DNA from 3 places in the Streptomyces sp. NPDC056503 genome. Region 3 is predicted to be linked to each of the others. Evidence: riboswitches for the same ligand, from Rfam matches in the RefSeq annotation. Region 3 holds a riboswitch; each other region holds the start of a gene.
What was found. A riboswitch is a leader RNA that binds a small molecule or an ion and turns the genes downstream of it on or off. The one in region 3 is predicted to bind thiamine pyrophosphate.

Region 1: linked by a shared signal. The riboswitch ahead of ACFQ8C_RS01470 (thiamine ABC transporter substrate binding subunit) and the one ahead of thiC (phosphomethylpyrimidine synthase ThiC) in region 3 are both predicted to bind thiamine pyrophosphate.
Region 2: linked by a shared signal. The riboswitch ahead of thiO (glycine oxidase ThiO) and the one ahead of thiC (phosphomethylpyrimidine synthase ThiC) in region 3 are both predicted to bind thiamine pyrophosphate.

The regions. Positions count from the first base shown of each region.
Region 1 is NZ_JBHTST010000003.1:21,724-23,982, reverse strand. Features, by position in the region: gene ACFQ8C_RS01475 (ABC transporter permease) at 1-149, opposite strand, end outside; gene ACFQ8C_RS01470 (thiamine ABC transporter substrate binding subunit) at 188-1,273, opposite strand; TPP riboswitch at 1,356-1,465, opposite strand; gene rlmN (23S rRNA (adenine(2503)-C(2))-methyltransferase RlmN) at 1,495-2,259, opposite strand, start outside.
Region 2 is NZ_JBHTST010000057.1:35,535-37,793, reverse strand. Features, by position in the region: gene thiO (glycine oxidase ThiO) at 1-976, opposite strand, end outside; TPP riboswitch at 974-1,087, opposite strand; gene ACFQ8C_RS18925 (NAD(P)/FAD-dependent oxidoreductase) at 1,170-2,259, shown strand, end outside.
Region 3 is NZ_JBHTST010000007.1:62,986-65,244, reverse strand. Features, by position in the region: gene thiC (phosphomethylpyrimidine synthase ThiC) at 1-1,327, opposite strand, end outside; TPP riboswitch at 1,322-1,472, opposite strand; gene ACFQ8C_RS03720 (YibE/F family protein) at 1,545-2,259, shown strand, end outside.

The sequences.
Region 1 (2,259 bases), on a different contig from region 3:
AAGCCGAGCACGTCGAGGATGTCGGAGCGCCCCAGCGTCGTCCCGATCGCGCCGAGGTCCCAGGCGCCGTCGGGCCGCAGCCCGCGCTCGACGATCGAGACCACGGGCCAGGCGAAGAAGAACGCGAAGAACGCGACGGGCAGGGCCATCAGCCCCAGCCGCGCCGCGCTCCCCTTCACCCCACGCCTCACTTGAGGAGCGACGACCACTGCTGGATCCACGCCTCGCGCTTCTCGGCGATCTTCTCCGGCTCCATCGTCTCCGGCTTCTCGACGACCACGCCGTGCTTCGTGAACAGCTCCGGCAGGGTCGCGTCCTTCGCCACCGGGTTCACGAACATCTGGAGCGGCATGTCGTCCTGGAACTTCTTCGACACCAGGAAGTCGATCAGCGCCTTGCCGCCCTCGGGGTTCTTCGCCCCGTTCAGCAGACCGGCGAACTCGATCTGCCGGAAGCAGGTGCCGGTGGACACCCCGGTGGGGGCCTCCTTCGGCTGCGGCTCGGCGTACAGCACCTCGACCGGCGGGCTGGAGGCGTAGGAGACGACCAGCGGGCGGTCGCCCTTGGCCTCCTTGCCGCCGGCCGAGCCGGAGAACTCCTGGTTGTAGGCGAGCTCCCAGCTGTCGACGGTCTTCACGCCGTTCGCCTTCAGCTTCGACCAGTAGTCCTGCCAGCCCGCGTCGCCGTACTTCGCGACGGTGCCGAGGAGGAAGCCGAGGCCCGGGGAGGACCGCTCGGGGTTCTCCACCACGAGGAGGTCCTTGTACTCCGGCTTCGCCAGGTCGTCGAAGGACTGCGGCGGCGCCAGCTTCTTGTCGGCGAAGTACTTCTTGTCGTAGTTGACGCAGATGTCGCCGGTGTCGATCGGGGTGACCCGCTTGTCGAGCTTGAAGCCGGCCGGGATCCGGTCCGCGCCCTTCGCCTCGTACGTCTCGAAGATGCCGTTGTCGACGGCGCGGGAGAGCAGGGTGTTGTCGACGCCGAAGAAGACGTCGCCCTGCGGGGAGCCCTTGGTCAGGATCTCCTTGTTGACGGCCTCGCCCGCGTCACCGGCCTTCAGCACCTTCACGGTGAAGCCGGTCTGCTTCGTGAACTCCGCCAGCACCTCCTTCGAGGCGTTGAAGGAGTCGTGGCTCACGAGGGTCACGGTCTTCGGCGCGGGCTCTCCGGACTTCCCCGCGGCCTCGCGGACGGACTCGGTGGAGCAGGCGGCGAGGCTCGTGACGCCGAGCGCCGCGACCAGCGCGACGGCGGCGGCCTTCCTGGTGTTCATGTGATGTCCTCCTGGGTGGGACCAGGAAGAGACGCGGCCCTGCCCGCGCCCGGGGAGACCGGACGCGGGCAGGGCGCAACAGCTCGAGTTACGACCGAACTTCCTACCCGGAATGACCCGGGCGAGGTTCAGAGGGTCTGCGGTCTACGGTTACCGCACTCTCAGCGCTGTGGCGCTCCCCTGTCGGAATATGCAGGTGTGTTCGAGCACAGGGTACAAGGTCAGCGTTCGGCGGCCGCGAGCTGCCCACAGGCGCCGTCGATCTCCTGGCCCCGGGTGTCCCGCACGGTCACCGGCACGCCGTGCCGGGCGATGGCCTCCACGAAGGCCTTCTCGTCCTCCGGCCGCGACGCGGTCCACTTCGAGCCCGGCGTCGGGTTCAGCGGGATCAGGTTGACGTGCACCCGCTTGCCCTTGAGCAGCCGGCCCAGCAGGTCGCCGCGCCACGCCTGGTCGTTGATGTCCCGGATGAGGGCGTACTCGATGGAGATCCGGCGGCCGGACTTCTCGGCGTACTCCCAGGCCGCGTCCAGCACCTCCCGCACCTTCCAGCGCGTGTTCACCGGCACCAGCGTGTCCCGCAGCTCGTCGTCCGGAGCGTGCAGCGAGACCGCGAGCCGGCACTTGAAGCCCTCGTCGGCGAAGCGCAGCATCGCCGGCACGAGCCCGACCGTGGACACGGTGATCCCGCGCTGCGAGAGCCCCAGCCCGTCGGGCTCGGGATCGGTCAGCCGGCGGATGGAACCGACGACCCGCTTGTAGTTGGCGAGCGGCTCGCCCATCCCCATGAAGACGATGTTCGACAGCCGCGCGGGCCCACCGGGCACCTCGCCGTCGCGCAGCGCGCGCATGCCGTCGACGATCTGGTGCACGATCTCTGCGGTCGACAGGTTCCGGTCGAGACCGGCCTGCCCGGTCGCGCAGAACGGACAGTTCATGCCACAGCCGGCCTGCGAGGAGATGCACATCGTCACCCGGTCCGGGTA
Region 2 (2,259 bases), on a different contig from region 3:
CGGTGAGGCCGGGGACCAGCTCGTGGGCGTCGCGCAGCAGCTCGTACACCCCGCCCGCGGTCACCGTGGTGTCCCAGCCCAGCTCCTCGCTGGTGGCGCCGACGACCAGCTCGCCGTTCTCGCGCGGCACCAGGTAGACGTGGCTGCCGCGGACCACGGCCCGGACGGTGCGGGAGAGGAAGGGGGCGTACGGGGCGGGGATCCGCAGCCGCAGGACCTGGCCCTTCACCGGGCGGACCGGCGGCAGGACCGACGGCGGCACGCCCGCGAGGCGGCCGCTGAGGCTGCCGGCGGCGAGGACGGTCCGGCCGGCGGTCAGCTCGGTGCCGTCGCCCAGGACGACTCCGCGCGCCCGGTCGCGGACCACCGTGAGCCGCTCGGCGAGCGCCCGGTGGAAGACCACCCCGGCCCGCTCGCAGGCGGTGAGCAGCGCGGCGGCGAGCCGGCGCGGGTCCACCTGGTGGTCGCCGTCCACCCGGAGCCCGCCGCGCACGCCGGGCGCCAGCATGGGCTCCAGACGGCGGCACTCGCGGCCGCTCAGCCATTCGGAGGCGAGTCCGCAGCGGGTCTGGAGGGCGTGCAGCTCGCGCAGGTGGGCCCGGTCGTCGGCGTCGAGCGCGACGGCGAGCGTGCCGCAGGCCCGGTAGCCCACGTCGAGGCCGGTGGCCTCCTCCAGCTCGGCCACGAACGCGGGGTAGCGCTCGGCGGAGGCGAGGTTGAGCCCGAGCAGGGTCTCCTCGCCGTAGTGCAGTTCGGTGACGGCGGCGAGCATGCCGGCCGCGACCCGCGCGGCGCCGCCGCCCGGTGCGGGGTCGACGACCGCGACGGTCAGCCCGCGCAGGGCCGCCCGCCAGGCCGTGACGAGGCCGATGACGCCGCCGCCGACCACGAGGACGTCGGTGGTCGCGGTGACGTCGGTGGTCGCGGTGACGGTGCCGTCGTGGGTGCTGTCGTTGGTGCTGTCGGAAGAACGCATGGGCGTTCCCGCCCCTCCCTTCGCCGGCATGACCCGGATCAGGTTCGTACGGTCGGAGGCCGGCCAGCCTCCCTCTCAGCCCGGTGCGTCCGGGCTCCCGCGAGTGGTGTGTGCCCGCCACCCTAGCCCCCGTCGCCGGAGCGCCACAGAGGGCCTTCTATCTGACGATGTGTCAGATGCGTATGGTGGACGAGTGAGCGAGCAGAAGCAGAACCAGCGGCACGTCGTGATCGTCGGCGCGGGCATGGCGGGCGTGCAGACCGCCGTCGCCCTGCGCGAGCAGGGCTTCGAGGGCCCCGTCACCCTCATCGGCGCCGAACCCCACCAGCCCTACGACCGGCCCCCGCTCTCCAAGGCGGTCCTCCTCGGCAAGGCCGAGCACTCCGCCTTCGACGTCGACTTCGAGTCCCTCGGCGTCGACCTCCGCCTCGGCCTCGACGCGACCGGGCTGCGCCCCGCCGCCCGCGAACTCGTCACCGAGGAGGGGCGCTTCCCGTACGACGCCCTCGTCCTCGCCACCGGCGCCCACCCGCTCACCCTCCCCGGCACCGGGGGAGTCCCCGGCGTCCACCTGCTGCGCACCCTCGACGACGCCGTCCGCCTCGGCCCCGTCCTGGCCGGCGGCGGCCCCGTCGTCGTGGTCGGCGCCGGCTGGATCGGCGCCGAGTTCGCCACCGCCGCCCGCGAGGCCGGCTGCGCCGTCACCGTCGTCGAGGCCGCCGCCCTCCCGCTCGCCGGCGCCCTGCCCGACGAGGTCACCACCGTCATGGCCGGCTGGTACGCCGAGAGCGGCGCCGAACTCCTCACCCACGCGCGCGTGGCCACCGTCCGCCCCGGCGCCGTCGTCCTCGCCGACGGCCGCGAGCTCCCCGCCGACGCCGTCGTCGTCGGCATCGGCGCCCGCCCCGCCACCGACTGGCTCGCGGACTCCGGCATCGCCCTCGACCCGAGCGGCGCCGTCACCGCCGACGACCGGCTGCGCACCTCCCTGCCCGACGTGTACGCGGTCGGCGACTGCGCCTCCTTCCCCTCCGCCCGCTACGGGGAGCGGCTCCTCGTCCACCACTGGGACAACGCCCTCCAGGGCCCCCGCACGGTCGCCGCCGACCTCACCGGAGCCGACGGCCCCGCCCCGGAGCCGTACGACCCCGTCCCGTACTTCTGGTCCGAGCAGTTCGGCCGCTTCGTCCAGTACGCCGGCCACCACGCCGGCGCCGACGCCCTCGTGCGGCGCGGCGACCCGGCCGGGGCCTCCTGGTCGGTGCTCTGGCTGCGCGGCGGGG
Region 3 (2,259 bases):
CGGAGGTGATGTGGTCGTAGGCGGGCGCGACGTCCGTGGTCAGCGGGCCGAGCGTGTAGAACGGCGCCTCCTCGCAGATCTCCTGCTGGAGGTCGATGTTCTCCTTGATCTTGTGCATCGGGACGTGCCCGGGGCCCTCGATCATCGTCTGCACGTTGTGCCGCTTGGCGATCGTGTTCAGCTCGCCGAGCGTGCGCAGCTCCGCGAACTGGGCCTCGTCGTTGGCGTCAGCGATCGAGCCGGGCCGCAGTCCGTCGCCGAGCGAGTAGGTGACGTCGTACGCCGCCAGGATCTCGCAGAGCTCCTCGAAGTGGGTGTAGAGGAAGTTCTCCTTGTGGTGCGCGAGACACCAGGCCGCCATGATCGAGCCGCCGCGCGAGACGATGCCGGTCTTGCGGCGCGCGGTGAGCGGCACGTACGGCAGGAGCACGCCGGCGTGCACGGTCATGTAGTCCACGCCCTGCTCGGCCTGCTCGATGACCGTGTCCTTGTAGATCTCCCAGGTCAGCTCCTCGGCCTTGCCGTCGACCTTCTCCAGGGCCTGGTAGAGCGGCACGGTGCCGATCGGCACGGGGGAGTTGCGCAGCACCCACTCGCGGGTGGTGTGGATGTTGCGGCCGGTGGACAGGTCCATGACCGTGTCGGCGCCCCAGCGGGTCGCCCAGGTCATCTTCTCCACCTCCTCCTCGATGGAGGAGGTGACCGCGGAGTTGCCGATGTTGGCGTTGACCTTCACCAGGAACCGCTTGCCGATGATCATCGGCTCGATCTCCGGGTGGTTGACGTTGGCCGGCAGCACCGCGCGGCCCGCCGCGATCTCCTCGCGGACGACCTCGGGGGAGACGTTCTCCCGGATCGCCACGTACTCCATCTCCGGGGTGATCTCCCCCCGGCGGGCGTAGGCGAGCTGGGTCACGGCCTGGCCGGCGCGACCACGGCGGGGCAGCCGCGGGCGGCCCGGGAAGACCGCGTCGAGGTTCTTGAGCCCGCCGCCGCGCGGCGAGGTGTGCTTGATGCCGTCGTCCTCGGGGCGGGCCGGACGGCCCGCGTACTCCTCGGTGTCGCCGCGCGCGATGATCCAGTTCTCGCGGAGCGGGAGCAGTCCACGGCGCACGTCGGTGTCGACCGCGGGGTCGGTGTACGGACCGGACGTGTCGTACAGCGTCACGTCCTTGCCGTTGGTGAGGTGGACCTGACGGACCGGCACCCGGAGGTCCGGGCGGGAGCCCTCGACGTACCCCTTGTGCCAGCCCGGCGTGCGCGCGCCGTTCGAGTCGCTCTGGTCGTTCTGGTCGGAGGCAGGCGTGCGTGCGTCCTGAATGGTCATGAGACCGAATCTCCCTACGCCGGCATTACCCGGTAACAGGTTCGGCGGTCGGCGCAGCCTCCTCCCGTACGTACGTCAGTCAGTACGCGCGTACGGTGATCAGCGCCCTCTCAGCCCGGTGCTCCGAGCTCCCGCGTGTGCAAAGGTGTCACGAGGCTAGCGCCCTCCCTGGCGTGCTGAACAGTGGGCCCCCCACCGTTCTTGCGATGATCGGGCGGTGACTTCCTCACAGCAGTCCCCCGATCCGCACGGCCATGAGCACGGGCACGGCGCCGGTTCCGGCGCTGGTCAGCACGGTCCGGGCCATGGCTCCGGCCACGGCTCCGGTCATGGGCACAGCCACAGCCACGGGCCCGCCGCACCCGTCTCGCGCCATCTGCGAAGAGTCATCGCGGCGGTCCTCATCCCCTTCGCCACCGCCGTGGTCGTCGGTCTCGTGGTGCTCTGGCCCGGTGGCACGCCGGCCCACGAGCGGACCGGGGTCGGCTTCGACCGGCAGACCGAACAGGGCGAGGTCGTGGCGGTCGAGCAGGTCGACTGCCGGGACGTGAACGCGGCGCAGGTGCCGCCCACCGGCGATACCTCCACCCCGCAGGGCCGCGAGGCGGTCAACGGTCAGCAGGGGCAGTGCGAGAAGGCGACGATCGAGGTCACCAGCGGTCCGGACAAGGGGCGGCGGTTCACCGAGATCGTGCAGCCGGACGCCCCGCGCCAACTGGAGGAGGGCCAGGGCGTGGTGGTCGCCTACGCCCCCGACGCCCCGAAGGACCTGCAGTACTCGGTGACGGACGTGAACCGGAAGGTGCCGATGGCGGTCCTCGCCGGCATCTTCGCGCTCGCGGTCGTGCTCGTCGGGCGGATGCGGGGCGTGATGGCCCTGATCGCGCTCGCCGTGAGCTTCCTGGTGCTCACCCTCTTCATCCTGCCCGCGA